DNA from 3 places in the Salipaludibacillus sp. CF4.18 genome. Region 1 is predicted to be linked to each of the others. Evidence: riboswitches for the same ligand, from Rfam matches in the RefSeq annotation. Region 1 holds a riboswitch; each other region holds the start of a gene.
What was found. Region 1 has a riboswitch for cyclic di-GMP ahead of ACHABW_RS04885 (response regulator transcription factor). Riboswitches for the same ligand answer to the same signal wherever they lie in the genome.

Region 1 (7,394 bases):
TCATACTTACTCATTATTTCCGTCATCCATGCACTGTATTGTGTGCTAAATTGCTCTTCCAATAAAGCAGCATAAACATCGTCTTTAACATCGTTGTATTCGACTGTTTTTTCTTCCACATAATCTGTCATCTTAATGATATGAAAACCAAATTCGGTTTCAACTGGCTCGCTGATATCGCCTGTTTCCATTTGAAACGCAACATCATCAAATTCCGTTACCATGGCGCCTCTCGCAAAGTAACCAAGTTCTCCACCGGAATCTGCGTTAGATGTATCTGTTGAATATTCAGCTGCTAGCTCACTAAAGTCTTCTCCATCCTCAATTTTTTTTGCAACTTCTCCCGCCGTTTCTAAATCTTCTACTAGAATATGACTTGCTTGTACTTGTTCTTGCACATCAAACAGTGTCCGGTTTTCTTCAAAATAAGTTTCGAGTTCCTCATCGGTAAAATCAACCCATTCAGCAACTAGCTTTTCACTTTTTAAATATTGACTAATTTCTTCTTCGAACGAATCCATCGATAATCCGCTAGTTTCAAGTATTGTCGCGAATGCTTCTTCGCCACCATATTGATCGATGTAAGTAGTTAGTTCCGTTTCAATTTCCTCGTCAGTAACAATTACTTCATTTGCATCTGCCTCTTTTTCGATGAGACGACTTGTGACCAACGTTTCTGCAGCTTGGGTACCATAAGAATCCATTAAGAACTCCGTCAGTTCATCTTTCGTAATCTTTTCCCCGTCTACTGAAGCTACGACGTTTTGTTGATTCATAAAAACTAGCAAAGATCCAATGGTGATAATGAGTAGCAATGAACCTAAACCAAGTAACTTTTTATTTGTTGACGACATCTCAAAACTCCTTTTTAATAGTACTTTATTTTTATATTAGGCTGTTTTCAAAAGCTTTGTTGATTATATGGAATCCACGAAGAAGCTAAGGGCGAAGACTTCAGAGTACCTTTGGAAAGCTCCACCCGTGCAAATTCGAGAAATGACTTCTAGTTAATTTTTATCTCATCATCAACCTGATTACTCGTTAAGGTGAGCTGGACCGTTTGCTCTGTTTGATCGCGGAGGACAGTAATACTAATTTCATCCCCTATCGAATACGCACTATACAAATTTTTTCTTAAATCAGCAGAGTTTGTTATAGCTTCGCCTTCAATGGAAAGAATGATATCTTCTACTTCAAGACCCGCTGTTTGAGCTGCAGAACCCTCTTCGACTGCGGTAATTAATACGCCCTCTTCCACTTCGAGCCCACGTTCTTCTATATAAAATGGAGGAATTTCAGCTACATCAGTTAAACCAATTCCTAAGTAAGGGCGAGCGATCGAACCGTTTGCGATTAACTCTTCGACAATTGGCTGCACTTCATCACTAGGTATAGCAAAACCTAAACCTTCTATGCCGCTGTCGGTTATTTTCAAGCTATTTATGCCGATCAACTCACCTGTACTATTAATAAGTGCTCCACCACTGTTGCCTGGATTAATGGCTGCATCCGTTTGAACTACTGATAAATCCCATGACCCTGCGGATGTATCAATTTCAAGCGAACGATCGATCGCACTGATAATTCCTTGTGTGACTGTTTTAGAAAGTTCCAACCCTAGTGGATTTCCGATAGCTAATACTTCTTCGCCAACTCGTAACGCAGAAGAATCACCGAACTTCATGGCAATGTCATCTTCAGAGGATTCGACTTGAACAACACTTAAATCGGTTAAAGTGTCAGAACCAACCACTTCGCCAATTCTCGTCTCACCATTTTCTAGAGAAACTTCAATCTCATTGGCGCCTTCCGTAACATGGTTATTCGTAACAATGTATGTGTAATCTTCGTTTGTATCGATAATGACACCGGAACCAGTTCCGGCTGCTACGCCTTCTTCCGACTGCGCTGTTTGACCAGTAGGTGTTTGCCAAGATTCTTGCTGGATATTAACGATTCCTACGATTGACTTTGAAGCACTTTCGATGACATCTTCAATTATCAAAGCGTCTCCTGACATACTAGATAGTTCTGTTGCTTCTAATGACTGTTCTGCTGTTTCATTGGTGGAATCCGGGTTTTCTTCTGCCGTAACAGGGCCGACAATCTCCGTTTGAAACAAAATTAACACTGCTATAGTTGCTCCAATAAAACCACTTCCTGTAGGGAAAATATAGGTACGAAGCCATCCAGCTGATTTTTGTTTTTTCTCAGGGACTACTAAGGTCTCAATCGTTTCCCTCTCTGACGGATTTGATTTTTCCGTTTCTTCATCTTTATACTCATCATAGTTACTCATATATAAAATCCCCTTTCTTTTTTCAAATGCATTTCTTAACTGATTCTAATAATAGACTTCGATTATGTCGGCTAGATGTCGGAAATCTCAAAAAGTGTGAAAAAGTAATTTTCCATTTTTACTAAAAGACTCTGTTAAAAAATGAATGACGATATTGAAAAATCATCATAACAGAGGCAAATAAAAAAAGTTTAGCAGCGCAACTGTCATTACGCGACTAAACTTTATTAACGCAAATTACTTTTCTTCACCTGATGCAATTGGTAGGGATAATGTGAATACAGTACCCTCATCACCACTCGAAGTCAGTGTCAGGTTACCGCCCAGCCCCTCAGCAAGCATTCGACTCAAGGCCAAACCAAGTCCAAGTCCTCTTGTCTGATACTTTTTCCCTTCACCGCGGAAGAAGCGCTCAAAAATTAACTCCTGTTCATTAGAGGGTATTCCGATCCCTTCATCTGAAACTTGCACAAATACATTCTTGTCACGGACAAAAACATGAATAAACATTGTTCCATGATTAATTCCAGACATCGCTTGTTCACCATTATTCATTAAATTTGTTAGGATTTGCTGGAAACGCACGATATCAAGATCCACCTCGACATCCAATACCTCTTCAGAAATGTCGAGTCTTACTTCACACTGTGTACGATTTACCCGCCATTGATTAACGGCATCTTTGATTTCATCGGCGATAAGCAGCGGCTCTTTCCTCATCGGAATAGCATCGACGGCTAAAGAATTGAAAACGAGTAAATCCTCGACCATTGTTTGTAGTTTTTCCGTTTCCTTTAATGAATACTTCACAAAAGATTTCGCTTCCTCTCCTTGAACAACGCCCTGGTCAAGTGCTTGCAACAACCCGCTAATCGAGGTGACGGGTGTTTTTAATTCATGTGTCACACCGGCTAGCAGTGCCGTCCTCGTTTCTTCCAGCTGTTCAAGACGATTGGCCATCTCATTAAAGGATTCCACTAAATCATAGACTTCTTCCTCTTTAATAGATTCTGGAGTAAGTGCCATTTTTTGATACGTGCCTTCTTTAATTTTACGAGCACCATTAGAGACATATTTAATCGGTGTAACTAATCGGCGTAATTGAAAGTAGATTGCCGCCCATCCAAGAACCGCCATACTTAAAAGCATCATGGTGAGTTGGCGATATTCTTGTTGGACAGAAGTTACAAACTCTTCTTTTTGTAAAACAAGCACCCAGCCAAAAAGAACGTCTTGATCTTCAATAGGGGCCTTCACGACATAGAAACGGTCTCCTTCGTTCGTTAAATCAACAACTTGAACATCCTCTTCGCTATCCAATATCGTCGTAGGGAATCTTCGAATGGAGAGACCACCTTGACGGTTATATGGAGAAAGCGTGTAACCTCCTGGATCCACAACAAAAATCTCTGTTTCTTCTCGAAATTGAGGATTAATTTCTGGAGTGTCCTCCAGGGTTGTCTCATCTTCTTGTAAATTAACAACTTGTGCCGCGGTTTGTTCTGCAATAAACCGTGTTAAATCAATCCGGTTTTCTATAGTAGTGTGGCGAATCCAAAGAGCAGAAATAATCCCGATTACAATAAGTCCGACAACAAGGGTCATTAAATAACGTCTTGTCCAATGTTGGAGCAGTGGAATCCGTTTATTTTTTCGTGTAGACACGGAACTGATACCCCATTCCCCTTACTGTCGTTAGTTCACCTTCGTCATCTGACCAATCTTTCAATGCTTGCCGGATCCGCTTGACGGATAAATCAACAGCTCGATCTGTGCCTTCGTAGTCCTGACCCCAAACATTTTCTAATAGTTGCTCGCGCGTCAATGTTTGGTTTGGATTTCGTGCCAAATAAAGAAGAAGCTTAAAATCTCTTGGAAGGATGGCCACAATATTTCCTCCAATACGAACGTCTCTAGTGGATTCGTTTATCGTGAGCTCTCCGTAGGTAAAGGTAGAATTATCTCTTTCTTCCGAAGGGGTAGTCACACGCCTAAGGACGGCATGAACTCGAGCGACAACTTCATCGGCAATAAAAGGTTTCGTGATGTAATCATCAGCGCCACTGTTCAATCCTGTTAGTCGGTGCTGCACGTCACCGAGAGCAGTCAGCATTAAAATAGGGCACTGACTTTCTTCACGCACTTCATGAAGGACGCTCCAACCATCTCGGTCAGGAAGCATCACATCCAGTAAGATTAAATCTGGGTGATGATCGTAATAGGCATCGATTCCCTCGTTTCCGTTGAATGCTTGAATAACATGCCAACCTTCTCGCTGTAAAAAAACGCGCAGAACATGGTTAATGGCTTCTTCGTCTTCAATTACTAATATGGTCGTCATTGATAGTTATCTCCTTAGTTTTTTTGACGCTATGCGTTTTTCTTAAATTATTTTTCTAATGTTATCTCGTTTCATGGATGTTGCTGCTTTTCTTCATGATACATGAAGGGGAATAACAAATACATACTAGTGGTTTCCTTTTGGTTCTTCGAGCAATATCCGGTCAAGATGCTGAACTTGATGGTGTTCAACGAATTGTTGAGGGCACACAAACTATGACAGTGTATAAATCAATTAATTTGATTGCCAATAGAGCTGCTGAACTGGCGATGCAGATTGCTGCCGGTGAAGAAATTGGGACAGATTCACTAACTGACAACGGTCAAATCGAGGTTCCTTCTATTTTATTAGATCCGATTGCTGTTACGTCCGATAACATTGATGACACAATAATTAAAGAAGGTCACTTAACAGAATCAGAGATATACGACACCGAATAATCATATTTAAACTGAACAAAGCCTTTCAATTAGTTGGAAATTAACTTTTGAGAGGCTTTGTTTATCTATTTAAGACGGAGTTTCTCTCATATAACGTTTACATTCTATCGAAAAAAGACTATAATTTTACTTAATACCTATTACCTATAATTCGATAAACTTCGATAATGGCAAACTTATTGAAAAATAAGGACGCAAAGCTTCGGGTCTAAGGCTTTATAAAAGCTAAGACAGCCGGGTTACCGAAAAGAGTTGGACTCTTTTGAAAATAAGTAACCTTATTTTCATACCCCACCATTCTTTTTGGTGGGGTTTTTGTGTTCCATAAATAAGTACTTAAATACTATATAATTTAGTTGCTCTGAGTAATGAATGATGTTAACTAGTATTACTACTTAAGGAGGGAATTTCAGAATGAATCTTACTAAAAAAAGAGAAGTACAATCACTTAAATCTAGAATCATCTACTATGATCAAAGCTCCGACATTTTGTCTGGAAGTTTAAGAGGAAAAATTTCAGAGGAAATTATTGCCCTTACGTTAAAACAACAGAAGGACACTAAAGAAGATTGGATTTTCTTTTCGTTTGATAATGACGATAAATATTCACTGAATTTAATATTAGAAAAAATACATGAACTTAAAAGGAAAGAAGACTGTCACATTTTACTTATAAGTAAAAATCCTCTCCATAAAGAGTTACTTACTACTTTATCATTTCCGATAAGCGGGTTAGTTTCATTATCTTATTTAAAGGATAATTATTCAAATGTGTTGCAAACTTTATTAAATACAGGAATTTTTTTAGAGGCAGACTTTCATAAAGATATTGTGAATGAGATAGATCATATTAAATACAAAAGTATGCCGATTAAACAGCTTGTTCTTATTAAAGATAAGGTTGACCTTCAATTATCAAAGAATGAGCAAATTGTTCTGCAATTGATCCTTGATGGAAAAAACAATAAAAATATCGCTGAAAAACTTTATTTTGCCGAGTCAACGATTAGTACCATTGTATGTCGACTTATTAAAAAAACTTGTGCACGAGACCGCACAGATGCACTGGTAAAAGCGATTAAGTGCGGGTGGGTTGAAGGACAACGGTAACGAAGTTATAAAGAGTTCGCTTCCTTAAAATTCAATAACGTGAATCCCGATAAGTGGCCTCTCCGACTCGAATACCCGATAGAATAGCACTCTCGATTCTCGTTCGGCCACTAGTATCATTTTTTGTTAAAAAACTGTCGCCTGCAATGAAGATCGGGTAATTTTTCAGTTTTAAGAAAGGTTCTCTGTACACGTGTGTCGCTTCCGCGTAGCGCCAACGTTTTAATTGATAGGCCGATAGATTATTAGATTCAATAAGGTCTGGTGAGAGAATAGCTACTATTTCGTTAAGCACCTCGTCATCTTTTAGGGCAAAGTGATCTCTACTCCAATCACCGTTCATATAGACAGATAAGATTGGCGAGTGGGATATTCCTTTTTGATCGTTTGCTACAATTTTATCGACACCAGCAGGTACGTGATCAGAAATTATTCCATTCTCACCTATAGAAACAGGTTTCTTTAGTGTGAGTAATCCGACGAAGCAAGGTTTAAATTTTGAAGCAGCAAGGGAATTCTTATCTTGATTTGTTACGTGAATTGGCGATTTTTCTAGCAATTCTAATGCTTGAGGAACAGGTGCTGTTAATACAACAGCATCACTGGTGTATTTTTTTCCTGTGTTAGTCGATAGAATCAGTTCCGTGTCTTTAGCTTCTATATGATCGACACGTTCCTGAAGAGTGACAGGCAGATTTTGAGCGATTTTTTTAATGAACGAGTTCATCCCTTCCATACCTGAATATCTTGGGTAATCATCTCCAAACCATCGTTTGATCCACTTATTCTCTAACCATTCTTCCGTTAGTTTTTCGAGTTCAATCGAACGGACAGTGAAAAATTGGGCACCGTGATCTGCTCGTCCTTCTCCTATACGTCTTGTAGCCATACGACCGCCAATACTTCTGCTTTTTTCTATAATTGTTACTGTTTCTCCTTTTTCAATAAGAGTTTTAGCTGCAAAAACACCAGCAAGTCCCCCGCCTATGACTGTAATATTCATAGTAAAACCCCTCTCATTATCTTTCTTACTCTTCCAAAACAACAGTTTCTAAAAAACTACCACCCTGAACTGTCCTATTATCGATTTATTATACTAGATTGAAAAAAAGGTGACAACGAAACACGTTCGGTATCTGCAAGGCAAGAGAAGTTGCTCATTGAAAGAAAATTCTTTAGTATGTAAATAAATAAGAACGATTAT
Region 2 (7,394 bases), on a different contig from region 1:
TTCTCGTGAACTATTTAATCTTTTCCAAGAGGCATCAGGAAATGCAATAAAATTAATAACCATGGCTCCTGAAGAAGATGATGAGGGGTTGGTCGAAGAATTACTTATAGAAGGCGTTCTTCCTTCTATTGGCCATTCCGATGCCACATATAAACAAATGAAAACTGCTATAGAAGATGGGTTCACGCATGTTACCCATCTTTTCAATGGAATGAGGGGAGTACATCACAGAGATATTGGTGTTGCGGGTGCATCTCTCTTACATGACGAGCTTATAGTAGAGATGATTGTAGATGGTATTCATATTTCACCCCCAATGGTTAAATTGGCTTATAAAAATAAAGGCGCAGATAAAATTGTATTAATCACAGATGCGATGAGAGCAAAGGGAATGCAACCTGGCAGCTATTCTCTCGGGGGGCAAAAGGTTCAGGTGGATGCAACGCAAGCGAAGTTGGCAGATGGCACTCTTGCGGGAAGTATTATAAAAATGAACGAGGCTGTAAGAAATATGCAGACATACACGGGGTGTTCATTTGAGGAAGCTGTTAATATGGCTACCATTAATCCTGCTAAACAGTTAAAAATTGATGGACAAAAGGGTAGCTTACGACCGGGGAAAGATGCTGATTTTTGTGTCGTAAATGATAATCTTGATATCCTGCAAACGTATGTAAAAGGAACGAAAGTTTTTGGATGAGTAAAGGAGGATATTCACCTTGGATATGATCAAAGTACAAAATTATCATGAAATGAGTATGAAAGCGGCGCAAATCGTTATTGACTCATTAAAAAATAAACAAATAAATGTCCTTGGTTTCGCAACTGGAGGCACACCAGAAGGTTTTTATAAATACTTCGTGCAAAACTTAAAGCAGGTACAACTCGCTTTAAAAGATTTGCATACGGTGAATTTAGACGAATATATTGGATTATCAGAAAATAACCCTAATAGCTATCATCACTATATGGAGAAACATTTATTTCAGTTTTTGAATCTTAAAAAAGACCAAACCCATCTTCCAAATGGAAATGCTGAAAATATTACTGGAGAATGCAAACGATATGAACAGTTAATACAAGATTTGGGAGGCATTAATTTACAATTACTTGGTGTCGGAAGTAATGGTCATATTGGTTTTAATGAGCCGGGAAGTTCCTTCCATGGTAGAACGCAAGTGGTAGATTTAGCTCCTTCAACAATCGAAGCAAATGCAAGGTATTTTACTGATGAAAAGGATGTTCCGAATAAGGCAATTACGATGGGGATTCAAACCATTATGGAAAGTAAAAGTATTTTGTTGCTCGCTTCAGGAGCAGAAAAGGCGGAAGCAATATATCAGTTAATGCATGGAGCTGTAAATGATAAGTTCCCGGTGACCATTTTACAAAAACATCCTAGTTTGATAATAATAGCTGATCAAGAGGCAAGAAGTTTGCTGTGAAATATTTCGAGGAATTTTTCCAAATTTCACCCATATTTTGTCGATCTATAGTAATATAGAAATAGATTACTATTATAGTATAAGCAGGTGATAGAGTGAAATTCGTGTCATTAACGTTTATATTTCTTTCTCTAATTACGTTTAAGCAATGTGGTGGAGCTTCTGAACATGAAGATATAGATTTGAATATCAATCCGGTTTATTCAGGGGGGAGCCTCTCGGCAACGCCATATATTGTTTATGAGGGAGTGGACCCAACTACGTTCCAGTTTGGCAGTAGTATTGCTTGGATTGAAAAAATAACCTTAGATGATGAGGTCCTTTATGAATACGAAGGAGAGGACGTAGATGTAGATCAACAAACAACCTTGGAAGAAGACGGTGAAAGAACAGGTTTCACTGTTGAAGTCGACACTGACCCAGGAAGTTTTGACGTTCATATGGTATCGGAATTCATGGTTGAGACTGAGGATGGAGAGCTTCAAGAGTTCCGTCATCAAACAATTCGGACAGTTGAGGTTAAAGATGAGGAAGAGTAGTGATTTACAATACTGCTAATTCATTTGCAGTAATTGATAAATCGATATTAAAATCAAAATGCTGTCTCTTAAGGTTTTTTAAAACCTTTACGGGACAGCATTTTAAGTTTATTTTTACCATAATTTATAAAGTTATCGGTTTTTTGGAGATTGTTTTTTTCTACGAACGGAGAGGCTAGAATTTGCTCTAGGGGGACGCTTTCCGCGTAGCACCTACAAAAGTAGCACGTTGAAAACGAGAGCATAGGCGAGGATGAAGGAGATTAGAAGTCGAAAAAAGAGGTAGGTGCTACCGTCGTAGCACCTACAAAAGTAGCACGTTGAAAACAAGAGCAAAGGCGAGAATGAAGGAGATTGGAAGTCTAGAAAAGAGGTAGGTGCTACCGTCGTAGCACCTACCAAAGTAGCACGTTGAAAACAAGAGCAAAGGCGAGAATGAAGGAGATTAGAAGTCGAAAAAAAGGTAGGTGCTCCTGCGGTTACTCGTCGCAGAAAACATTGCTACCGTCGTAGCACCTACAAAAGTAGCACGTTGAAAACGAGAGAAAAGGCGAGGATGAAGGAGATTAGAAATCGAAAAAAGAGGTAGGTGTTACCGTCGTAGCAGGTCGAAAACGAGAGCAAAAACGAAAAATTCATGGAGACTCCTTTGGAAAAATGATCCAAGCAAGAACCCGCAGAGCGTCAGTTTGTTCGAGGAGGCTCGCCGATCATCCACGGAAAGGGAGTGGTAATTTTTTCTAACATCCATGATAACCGAGTAACAAATACAAAAGACGATACACTTTTCTCATAGGAGACCTCATTATTTTGATTTATGCAAAAATCCTTCAGCGAAGTTTCTCACTGAAGGTAAAAATAGTTGTTTAATAAAGGACTATTTGATGATCATTATTCAAGTAGGCTTTTATATTTGTCTTGGTATCAGTTAGTTTAAGTTGCTTCTGTCCTATCCTCAAAAAAACATCCGTATAAGCCTGTTTTATTTCAATTGTTTGATCTTCTGGAACTTCTATCACTGTTTTCACTCCGGATTCAGAGCCGGCATTCTCAATCCGTACACCTTTTTTCCCGAAAATATAACCCCCCATTAGTTTCCCTTTTATCGTGACTTCGCCGTCAGCATGGATCTTTGAATGAATAGAGCCCTTTCCGGCAATTTGGACATCCCCGTTACAATGTATATCACTATTCATTGTATATAAAAGTTTAATAGTTGAGACTGAATTGGAGGGACTTTGACAAATGTCCAATAGTTCGTATACTTCATCACTAAACGTTTCAAGATCGGATAGGTTATTAAATGCATTAGTGTGATAGACGAGTAACCCTTTATAAATTTTACCGGCAAAGGTTTGCCAACGCCGATCGAGTAAGTTTTGTTTATCGTTGATTAAAGAGATCATCGCTTTACACTTTAAAGAAAAGTCTTTAAATTTTGTTTCCATTAATACTCGAATGGCAGGACCTAATCCTTGACTGTTGGGTTTTATTTGTTGGTAGTGTGGTGATTTGACCAGCTGTTTTAACATCGTTTGAAATTGATGAAACTCCAGAATAAATGGCTCCAATTGTGTGTACATTTGATCAAATACAAGGCTGTTTTTTCCCGCGATTAAAGAACTAGATATGGCATTCCCGGCTACGGTAATGGAGTTCCTCGTCTGAATTATGCTGTGAAGGACACTTCTGTGAATAAACGCAGATCCTTCTGCATCCACCGTCATCTGTTCATTTACGTGCCCTGTTATTTCTACATCGCCCACAAAATGAATGTTTCCGTGTTCTAGATTTAAGTCTCCGTGATGTAAAAGTTTGGGTAATACAGATACTCGAACTAATTGACCGAGTTTCTCGATTTTTGGACGACCATTCTCCGTACTAATCAGTTTATTCTCTTCTTCTAGATAAGAGACGCCACTGCCAACTTTCAGCGTAACTGCTTTACCCGGCTTCGCTTTCATAACATCGCCATAGATTGTGATACCATCTTCGCCACCAGTGGGCTCGTCAACAGTACCTAAAAGTTGCCCTTCTTCGATGGAGGGAATGTAAATGGATTCTCTAAAATCCATCGTTCCATCCACATTTTCAGCAAAATTTAATTTCTTTTCCTTTGTATCAATAGTGAAATTAACCTCACCGTGCTTACCGTGCTTTGGTAGAAGTCCTTCGGCAATGACGAAGGTTTTTTCCTCCAGCGTAGAGCATGCTTCTTTAATTTTATTAGTTTCAATGCCATGAATGACTTTCATTTTGGCTAATTGTTCAAATACATCTTCTTCCATCAATTGATTATTCGGTTGCTTTCTTTCTTTTGGCAGTAAAGTTATCTTTTCATTGGGTGGATGATCCGGTATATAAGGAATCAAATAATATCCGGGCTTAATAGAAAGGATGACAGTCTGTGTCTCTTGATTAACCTTAAGAGACCAAGCTGTTTCTACAGTTTTTGGGGTTAATTCAAATGTAATGGAATCACCTTGTGAGAGAAAGGTTTTCTCTTTAATGATTTCCCCGTTTTTCTTCACTTGAAGTGATTCTGTCGGCTCTATGATTGGTTTTGCAGTATCTGAATCTTTAAAATACAAGTTTCCATCTTTAATCCATGCTTTTCCAAGTAGATTCACTTGTGAAATGTTAGCGGTGGCGTGAGTGCTAGGAGTGCTTTGGTCATGGATTTCTTGTTTAAGCAGCTCTTCCCAGTTCAATTCCTTTTCTGGTATTTCTGAATTTTTTTCTTTAATGACTACTTCTATTTTCACTTTTGATTTACTGAGTCCAAATAAACGATTGGAACCGGAATCTATTACTTTGATTTCTACATCATCTTCTTGTAATTGAAGTTCGTAGAGAGCCTTTTTAACAACGGAATCTCTATTTTTCCCTTGAAATACTAATGATTGAGTCAAGGTTATCACCGCCTCTTTCCATATTATTATGGTTAAGAAACAGGGATTATCCTGTTTCGGTAGCTCAGCCATCATAAGACATACATTTATATTAGTCCGTTAGATCTGTAGCTTTGCGTCTCTATTTTTCAATAGATTTGCCGTTATCGTCAGTCTTTTGTTTAAAGGTGTTAAATTCAAATTGGTAAATAACGTCTAATTACTTTTATTATAAACTTAAATAAGATCTAAATATATATTTTTTTGAAAACATAAAATAATCAATACTACGACCCCACCCCCCGTTTAATTATCAACAATTAATTTGATATTGAGAAATGCTTTATGCGATGATAATGAAAGAGAAGATGAAAGGTTGCGTTCGGGATGATGCAAAAACATGGATGGGTGGTTCTTTCTGTTTTTCTTGGTGGATCTTTAGGGACATTGTTAAGATATTTGATAAATATGCAAACGACGACCCTCCTGTTTCCTGTAGGAACGATTATTGAAAATATCATAGGCAGTTTATTGTTAGGGACATTAACAGGATGGACACTTGTGAAGGTAATCGTACCTGTTTTGAAAGAAGGGATTGGTGTTGGTTTTTGTGGGGGGTTTACGACGATGTCGACCTTAGCGGCAGATGCTGTGCTCTTAGGCGGGACCGATTCAATGGGATCATTGGCGACTTATCTTCTCATATCACTATTCGGCGGGATGTTTGTTGCCGCTATTGGATTGATGATAGGGCAGTACCTTGCTAATAGAAGTGTTAAGAAGGAATCGAGGGAATGGTCATGAACATCCTGCTTGTTGCATTAGGAGGTGGACTAGGCGCCTCATGCAGGTATTTGCTTGGAGCGTGGGTGAAGTCGCACCTAAAACAGAGAAGTATACCAACAGCGATGCTTATGGTGAATATACTCGGCTCCTTATTTCTTGGTCTATTTTTCGGAGGGGTATATCAGGAAGTTCCTCAGATAGTTTATGATGATCTTCCTTTCTTAGTTTTCGCAGTTGGATTCTGCGGAGCATTCACGACATTTTCAACGTTTAGTGTAGAAGCCGTGACCTTATTACAGAAACAAAAAAAGCGAGAGTTTATTACATATGTAAGTTTATCCATAGGAGGAGCTATGATTGCTTTTCTGATTGGAATGTTTCTGGGCAGTCAGGTGATGAAGTTCATTTAAATGAAAAAGGGCACTCAAGTGAAATTCATTTGAGTGCCCTTTTTAATACTCTTAGCTTAATATCATACTCCATTTCATTAGTATGCTTATTTCTTACTATCAGGATTATCTTTGTGTGAATCTTTTACAGTTTTCTTTTCTTCCGAAGGAGAAAAGTCGTCAGATAATTGATCGCCAAGATCCTTTCGAAGATCTTGATAAATTTTTTCTTTAAATTCCTCGTACACCTCGTTTTTAATATCATCATATACTTCATCTTTAACCTGGTCGTATACTTCGGTTTTAATATCTTTATATGCCTCTTCTCTGAAATCATCGTACACTTCATCTTTTACCTGTTCATAAATGTCGTCTTTCATATCGCCGTACGCTTCTTCTTTGAAGTTATCATAGATATTTTCTTGCATTCCGCCATAGACTTCATCTTTTACTTGGCGAGTATGACGTTTGTTCTTTAGAATTTTGTCCGCTTTTAAATCTTGTCCCATCATAATCAGGAGTGAGAAAATCATCACAATCATGATGAGAGCGAATGGCAGAGCTGCGACAATGGAGGCGGTCTGTAAGCCCTCCAATCCACCGCTGATTAAAAGAACACTTGCAGTACCAGCGATCAAAAAGCCCCAAATAACTTTAACGGATAGCTTAGGACTTAGACTGCCACCGCTTGTCATTGCACCTAAAACATAAGAGGCAGAATCGGCAGAAGTAATAAAGAAAACGAGAATTAGTAATACAGCTAAAGTACTCATAATTCCACTGAAAGGCAGTCCGCTAAGCGTTGCAAACAATGCCACTTCAACTTCGTTCGTGACTAAATCACCAATTTGTTCATTTCCATTTAATATCATATCTAAAGCTGTTCCGCCAAAAACTGTGAACCATAGTGCTGCTAATAAAGAAGGAACAATTAATACGCCTCCAATGAATTCTCGGATGGTTCGGCCACGAGAAATTCTTGCGATAAAAATACCCATAAATGGAGCCCATGAAATGTGCCAGGCCCAGAAGAAAATAGTGTTGCTTCCCAACCATTCACCATCTCCAAACGGGTTTAAGTCTAAACTCATTTGGGTGACGTTAGTAATATAGCTGCCGATGGTAGTCACAAAATTTTGTGCTATAAAAAGAGTTGGACCAAATACAAGCACAAAAACTAGCAAAATTGCTGCCACGGTTAAGTTAAGGGTGCTCAAAATCTTAATTCCTTTGTTAACTCCGGTTGCAGCTGAAAAGATAAATAAAACGGTAACAATTGCAATAACCGTAAATTGAGTTGTAGAGTTGTTTGGGATCCAGTCAACAAGATAGGATAGACCCCCG
Region 3 (7,394 bases), on a different contig from region 1:
CAGCAGTTTCATTTGAAGAATAGACATCCATAACAGCTTGGCTGTTTACAATCCAATCTTTCAATAAAGTATTCATCGTTTCATCCTGACTAGGCAACTCTTTAAAAGATGTAATCCACTTTGCACCCAATTGCTGAAACTGGGAAATCTCATTCTCGGTTGGCTGCGCTCCCGCTATTTCATTCATAGAAATTTGCGTTGCGCCTTTCATCCATTGCACCCCATCTGCTAAAAATTGGTGTACTGGCTTTTCAACTTCGATTTGATCAGCATATATCGCATAAGATTTCATGTACGTATCCATTTCTTGTTTTTGGTAATAATTTCCTAGAGCTTCTGATGTGTCTTTACCTGCAGCGACACCCATAAATAAATACTGCGTGTCTCCCTCTTTCATGAGTACGGAAGGTTGTCCTTTTTCAGAGAGTAGATTCTGCATTTCTTTGCCTTTTTCTTCCGTTGTAAATGCTCCCCCCTGCGCAACAAACACATCAAATGCAGGAACGGAAAATTTCTCGTTTTCCCCTTCCGAACTTACACCTTGCACTTGACTCTGAGGAGTGCTCTGCTCTACCCCCAGGTCAGTTGTGTTCTCACTGTTATTAGTAAACAAAGAAAGCAACATCATACCAAAAGCCCCACCTACTAAAATGGCAGATGCTATCGATAAAAAGACAATATTTTTAAAAAAATTGAGCTTGAACTGGCTACCTTTACTCTTTTTTCTTTTAACAGGTGGAAGTTTTGGACTTTGTTCACTTATACCATCATCCCAAAAGGGCTCCATGGGTTTTTTTCGTTTGCTTTCCATACCAATTACTTTGTTTGGATCATCATCACTGGAGATGCCGGTAACAGGCTGAGTTTTCTCATTCTTATCCAAAGGTAAATCATTTCTGCCATTCTCTATCTTATAATATATATGACGTTCTTTATTTAGGCTGACGAGACTTTTTTTCATTCTACCTGTCCCCTTTTTCAATACGTTTATATTATTTTACGTTCCAAAACGATAGATTAGAACAAAAAAGATAGAAAAGAAAAGGTCATCTCACCTGTCATTTAAAAGATAGTTTTTAATTTTTCGCTATGGTAATTGAAAGAAAGGTGTTTCTTTATTAAAAGGAGTGCTAAATGGCCCCTGTCGTTCAAATTCTCCAAACTCAGGTAGTAATTCTTCCATATAGTATGTGCTGACAAGAACATTAAAGACGATTGTTTCATCCTCCTCTTCAACTTCTTCTTCTCCTTCTAACTCATACTCATCCTCTAATAGTGTTGCTTCAGACGGGGCCTGAAAATAAAGGGAATAGACCTCTGTGAAACGTTCCAGCTTTTCAATTTCAGCAATATAGTCGTATATATTTTCGTATGTCTCAGCGTGCCCAGTTAAGCTAGCTGTTATTCCATTTATATCTTGTTGAGTTGAATCGGTTTCAACTACAACTGGATCCTCGACATCTTCTATATCAGTATCAAGCTCCTCTGCAGGTTCATTTTGATCGGTAATTCTTTCTTCTGCTTCCTCTGATTCTTCTTCGATATTATCAAATGATGGCCTGAGCAATATATCTTTCGAAAAAACAAACTCCTCTATAGAGATGTCAGAGACGATTTCCAATCTCTCAATATCAATCATCCAATGATCAATCCAAGGATGTACAGGAACTCGCTTGAGAAGTGAAGTGATTTGATGGTCCTCGTATTCAACAGTCTCCTCCTGGGAGTTTTCTAAAGAGTATAAAATGTCTTCTTCGGTCATAAGTTGATCTTCCTGGTCAGAAATTTGCTCGTTAAGTGGTTGAATAACTAAAAGATAATATGCCAGTAAACCTACAGCGAAAAGACTTATTAAGGAAATAGCAAGGAACCGAATTCTTTTATTTTCTACATTCATTCATTTTCACCTTCCATTCCCTCGTCAAGCACTTCTCCTAATTCATCTTCTAGTTGTTCCTCCCACAAATCAGGGCTTAAAAGCATTTTTGTGTCAAGAGTAATCGTAAAACTAGCGACATACCTGGGTAATACCTCTTCATTCCATTCATCTTCATTTAAGATAATTTCTTCTGCTAACATTTCATCAATCATCGCTTCTTCGACAACAACTAGCTCATCAACGGCATGGAGAAAGCTTGCTGCCTCTCGTTGTTCATCAAATTGAATATCCGCAGTAATAATACCTTCCTCTTGATATTCAAACGTTTCAATAAAGCCGCGTTCAGGAAGTTGACGGACAAATGTCTCTAGTAATCGAGATATTGGCTTTCGTTGCCCCTCTAATTCTTCCACTGCCGATTCCAACTTACTTCCGTCTGAACCCATATTAGCTTGTCTCGCAGTAATAACCTGTTGCATTGCTCTAACATTTTCAATCTCTCTTTCCAACTGTTGACTTCGTTGCTCTTGATTTTGATGAAAAAGAAAGCCAAATACGACTACCATCATCATCGTGATAATTAAAAGAAACAGAAGAAGAAGTTGAATGCGATTACCCCTTGCTTTTTTCGGAAGTAAATTAATCTCAACGTTCATCACTACACCTCTTTTAGACAAAGGCTTAGAGGGAGAAGAAATTTGTTAGCTACATTACTATTATCTTCAATAATATCACCTATAGAATGTTTCATCTCTATCTCCAGACCCGTGGAATTTTCCAGCATTTTTTTAACCTTCATTAACATTGGATGATCTCCCGTTAGAAAGATTTTTGACACTTCTTTCTCACCTTTAAACAAGGTGTATTTATAAAAATCTATGACTCGTTCAATTTCCGTAAACGAATCAGCTAGATCACCATCTATCTTTTCACTATTAATATCTTTCCACGTTACAAGAGAATCCTCTTGCGTCATTTCCCAATTTTCTACATCTAAGTAATGAGGAATACTCCTCAGAAAAATCGGTTTATGATGGTTGAAGACACTAACATTTATCGAAGTCATGTCCCATTCCAATAACATAATGTGAGCATCGTCATCTATCTGATCTAAATAATTCAAGTAATAGAATCGGTAAAGAGACAACGCTGCGACATCTGCAACATCTGGTTTTGTATTTCCGTCTTCCAAATGCTTAACATACTGTTTTAATAACGGTTCTGGAACCGCAAAAAAAAGAATCTCAATCGTTTCCGTTTCTTCCTCAGAATCTAAAATATGAAAATCAAAAGAAGCATCTTCAAAAGGAAGATGAATAGAGGTTCCTATTTCAAAATTAATATGACCTCGTATTTCTTCTTTCGTTAGATTATTAGGAAGAGACAGCTTCCGAAAGAAAATCGAAGAGTCAGGGACGAGAAATTTAATGCTTTTTCTTTTTAATTTCCAATTCGCGATACACTCTTCTAAAATCAGAACGAAATTAGTTTCATCAATAATTTTTCCTTTTTCTATGATACCTTCAGGAACTGCTTTCTCATAGAATGCCACCATAGATGCTTCCGAGGCTTCTTTTGTTATGACACAACGGATGACGTGATCTTTAAATTGTAAGCTTACATGATCTTGTTTTCTGAAATTTAATAAACCTGTCATTAGAAACCTCCATTAAGTAGTAAGTTGACATACCAATCTAGTATTGGATCATAGAAATAGTAGCTTAGAATTGCTCCTAGGGCAATAAAAGGTCCAAAAGGGATTGGATGTTTTCTTTTTAGTTTACCAGTTATAAGTCCGATAATACCAAACACAGCCCCAAGGAATGACGATAAAAATATCGTTAATAATGTTCCTGAAAAACCTAGTACCAAACCAATTACAGCCATTAACTTGATATCTCCTCCACCCATGCCGCCCTTGCTTAGAATTGCTAAGAGCAAAAATAAGAGGAAACCAAATGCTGCTCCGGCAAGACTATCCCACCAATTTGGTAACGGTTCGATCACTCTTAATAGGAGAAGCGGAACTAAAAAAAACAATAGTACTTTGTCTGGGATCAGCATTGTCTCTAAATCAGATATTGTAATAATGATTAACATCGAAACAAAAACAAGAGCAACTACTAATTCCATCGACCATCCAACAATGATAGGAGAAAGTGAGAATAGAATTGCTGTTGCCAGTTCAAATAATGGGTATTTTACCGATATGTATGATGCACATTTTTTGCAATGTCCCCGCTGTACCACATAGGATACAACCGGTATAAGCTCTTTCCATGTAAGTGTTCGCTTACAAGTTTGACAGTTTGATCTCGGAGTAACAATCGATTCGCCCGCAGGAATCCGCAAGCCTACAACATTATAAAAGGACCCGAATATTGCTCCTACTACAAATAAGTATACATGAAAAAGAACTTCCATGGACATGCTTCCTTTCATATTTAAATCTAAAGTTTTCTATGGTATCAAACTTAGAAGATCATTATAAAGAAATGTCCCCCACAAGAGTGGGGGATAATTATTGAATTACTACATTTTTATGAATCAGCAATAGATAGATTGTTTCGTGTACCAGAAACTGTTTTAATTCCTACCAATTCAACAGTATGATCTCCACCTTCAACAAATGTAACCGTTCCACTTGTATACGATTGATCATTCGCATTGCTATGCGGGTCTTCCATATCATCAACAAGGAAACCACCACTTACTAAACCATCAATATCAATCGAAACTTCAGTAGCATTTGGATTAGAAGCTTCATACAATCTTGCTGCACTAATCAATTGCTGTGCGTTTGCTTTAGAAGCATCATCTCTTGAATTTTCAATTAAACTCCCCACACTAGGAATCGCAATTGCAGCGATAATCCCCAAAATAACAACAACTACCAATAATTCAATAAGCGTAAGCCCATCTTCATTCTTCAACATTTTTCTTAGCTTTTTCATCATGTTTTTTCTCTCCTCTTTTTTAATCTTTTATTTATAGAGAAGGCCGGTTGCACTACTCACTCCTGATGATCCAAGTACCCATTTAAATCGATCATCTTTCATCGCTTCCTTTGCTATCTCATTTATATTTCTGAATAAATTTGGAACATCGGCACCATAATCGAAATAACGATTGTTCCTACGACGACCGCTAATAAAATAATCATTACCGGTTCAATTAATGCTTTTAATTTGTCCGTTGCATATTCTACTTCTTTCTCATAGAAATCTGCAATTTTTACTAACATGTCATCCAATGCTCCTGTTTCCTCACCTATCGAAATCATTTGAATCACCAATGGAGGATAAACCCAGTGCTCTTTCATCGGAGTCGTTAGTTTTTGTCCTCTTTCCAACGCTTCACGTGACTGTTTCAAAGATTGGGAAATCACTTCATTCTCGACTACCTTTTCAACAATTTGCATCGATTGTAATACTGGAACAGAGCTATAGAATAATGTACTAAGAGTTCTAGACATTCTAGCTAACGCTGCTTTTTGCAATAGCGAACCAAAAATCGGCATTTTTAACAATGCATAGTCATAGTAATATTTCGTTTTGGGAGTTTGTTGAACCGCCCATAGACAAACAATTAACATAACTAGTAATAAGATCAGCAACCACCAAAATCCAGACACAAAATCACTTGCCCCTAATACAAATAGGGTAATTGACGGGAGTTCACCTCCGACATCACTCAACATACTTGCAAATGTTGGGACAACGGATGATAGCAGAAAGATTACCACACCGATGGCAACCACTCCCACAATAGCAGGGTAAGCTAGAGCTGCTTTTACTTTTTGCCTTGTTTCATGCTGTTTTTCAAACTGCAAAGCGAGTTGCTCTAACGTTTCATCTAATGACCCACTTACTTCACCTGCACGGACCATATTAAGGAAAATAGGCGGAAACACTTTTTTATGTTCTGAGGCAGCGTCTGAAAATGCTTTTCCTGTTAATAACTCATCGGCTATTTGTGCAAGGGCCCTTCCTAAAACTTTACTGTCTGTCTGCTTCGACAAGATCATTGTCGTGTCCAAGAGAGAAACACCTGATTTGAGTAATGTAGCAAACTGTCTTAGAAACAATACAAAATCCTGTAATTTAACCGGATTACCTAGTGAAATCTCTTTATTTAATAACGATGGAGCTACTTCTGTTAGAGAAGCTTGTGCGACTCCTTGTGCCCGTAGCTTTTGAATGGCTTGCCGCCGCGTTTGACCTAAGACAACCCCTTGCTTCTTTGTCCCATTTTTCAGTTTACCTTCGTATTTAAATTGAGCCATTAGGAATCCCTCTCTTGTAAGTACGGAGCTACCTCTTCGTGACTTACCTCGTTCCGCCTAAGTAGTTCTCGAAGTGACATCTCAAGTGTGTGCATACCCTCACTGCGACTTGTCTGCATGACATTATAAATCTGGTGAATTTTTTCATTCCGGATCATATTTGCAATCGCAGAATTATTTACCAGAATTTCTGTAGCTGCTTTTCTACTGCGATGATTAGTTGAAGGAAATAACCGTTGTGAAATAATCGCAGTCAAAACGGAAGCAAGTTGAATTCTAATTTGCGCTTGCTGTTCAGATGGAAACACATCGATAATTCGATCGATAGTCGCCGGTGCACTTGACGTGTGTAAAGTCGCTAAGACTAAGTGACCTGTCTCAGCAGCTGTAATAGCGGTAGAAATCGTTTCTAAATCTCTCATTTCCCCGACAAGAATGACATCCGGATCTTGTCTTAAAGCTGCCCGAAGACCATTCGCAAATGATTTTGTATCAAAACCAACTTCCCGTTGGTCCACAATACTATTATCATGTTTGTGCAAATACTCGATTGGATCTTCCAGCGTAATAATATGTTTTTTAAATGAGTGGTTAATGTACTTCAACATCGCTGCTAGAGTTGTTGATTTTCCACTTCCCGTTGGTCCAGTAACAAGCACAAGACCTTGCTTTTTTTCCGCAATTTTGTTTAGTAATTGCGGAAGCTGTAAATCTTCGAGACTAGGAACTCCCATTGGAATAATTCGAATCGCAAAACTCACGTGAGATCGTTGATAATAAGCATTAATCCGAAATCGTGACACTTGCGGAATACCATAGGAAAAATCGACTTCTCCTTTTTCTTTCAAAATTTCTAAGTGACTGCTAGGAAGCAGTGCTTCCGTGATTCCGACCATTTCTTCCGGCGATATCTTGTCTTCATCTACTTTTACCAAGTCACCATGTATACGAAATATCGGTGGCATACCAATTGTTAGATGTAGGTCAGATGCCTGAACATTCACTGCTTTTTCAAATAATAAATCTATTTTTTCTTTCAATGTTTCACCTACTTATCTGTTGCCACTCTTAAAACTTCTTCGGTGGTGGTTATACCTTGTTTGATTTTATAAAGTCCATCATCAATGAGGAAATTCATTCCCATTGAGTGTGCATAATCTCTAATTTCCGAGCCTGTTTTTTCGTTCATTATCATATTTTTAATCGTATCGTCTAAGGTCAACACTTCAT

Region 2: another riboswitch for cyclic di-GMP. It lies ahead of ACHABW_RS07550 (flagellar assembly protein A); the one in region 1 lies ahead of ACHABW_RS04885 (response regulator transcription factor).
Region 3: another riboswitch for cyclic di-GMP. It lies ahead of ACHABW_RS09135 (competence type IV pilus major pilin ComGC); the one in region 1 lies ahead of ACHABW_RS04885 (response regulator transcription factor).

The regions. Positions count from the first base shown of each region.
Region 1 is NZ_JBIMEV010000004.1:188,861-196,254, reverse strand. It holds gene ACHABW_RS04910 (peptidylprolyl isomerase) at 1-854, opposite strand, end outside; gene ACHABW_RS04905 (S1C family serine protease) at 1,004-2,299, opposite strand; gene ACHABW_RS04900 (HAMP domain-containing sensor histidine kinase) at 2,537-3,964, opposite strand; gene ACHABW_RS04895 (response regulator transcription factor) at 3,945-4,640, opposite strand; gene ACHABW_RS04890 (hypothetical protein) at 4,781-5,080, shown strand; cyclic di-GMP riboswitch class I at 5,240-5,327, shown strand; gene ACHABW_RS04885 (response regulator transcription factor) at 5,495-6,190, shown strand; gene ACHABW_RS04880 (NAD(P)/FAD-dependent oxidoreductase) at 6,222-7,193, opposite strand.
Region 2 is NZ_JBIMEV010000008.1:35,983-43,376, reverse strand. It holds gene nagA (N-acetylglucosamine-6-phosphate deacetylase) at 1-700, shown strand, start outside; gene nagB (glucosamine-6-phosphate deaminase) at 726-1,445, shown strand; gene ACHABW_RS07555 (hypothetical protein) at 1,541-1,984, shown strand; gene ACHABW_RS07550 (flagellar assembly protein A) at 2,851-4,896, opposite strand; cyclic di-GMP riboswitch class I at 4,952-5,048, opposite strand; gene ACHABW_RS07545 (fluoride efflux transporter FluC) at 5,263-5,679, shown strand; gene crcB (fluoride efflux transporter CrcB) at 5,670-6,071, shown strand; gene ACHABW_RS07535 (BCCT family transporter) at 6,158-7,394, opposite strand, start outside.
Region 3 is NZ_JBIMEV010000010.1:116,243-123,636, reverse strand. It holds gene ACHABW_RS09160 (hypothetical protein) at 1-961, opposite strand, end outside; gene ACHABW_RS09155 (hypothetical protein) at 1,088-1,897, opposite strand; gene ACHABW_RS09150 (PilN domain-containing protein) at 1,894-2,535, opposite strand; gene pilM (type IV pilus biogenesis protein PilM) at 2,538-3,536, opposite strand; gene ACHABW_RS09140 (prepilin peptidase) at 3,536-4,303, opposite strand; gene ACHABW_RS09135 (competence type IV pilus major pilin ComGC) at 4,420-4,836, opposite strand; cyclic di-GMP riboswitch class II at 4,869-4,954, opposite strand; gene ACHABW_RS09130 (type II secretion system F family protein) at 4,959-6,164, opposite strand; gene ACHABW_RS09125 (type IV pilus twitching motility protein PilT) at 6,164-7,204, opposite strand; gene ACHABW_RS09120 (GspE/PulE family protein) at 7,213-7,394, opposite strand, start outside.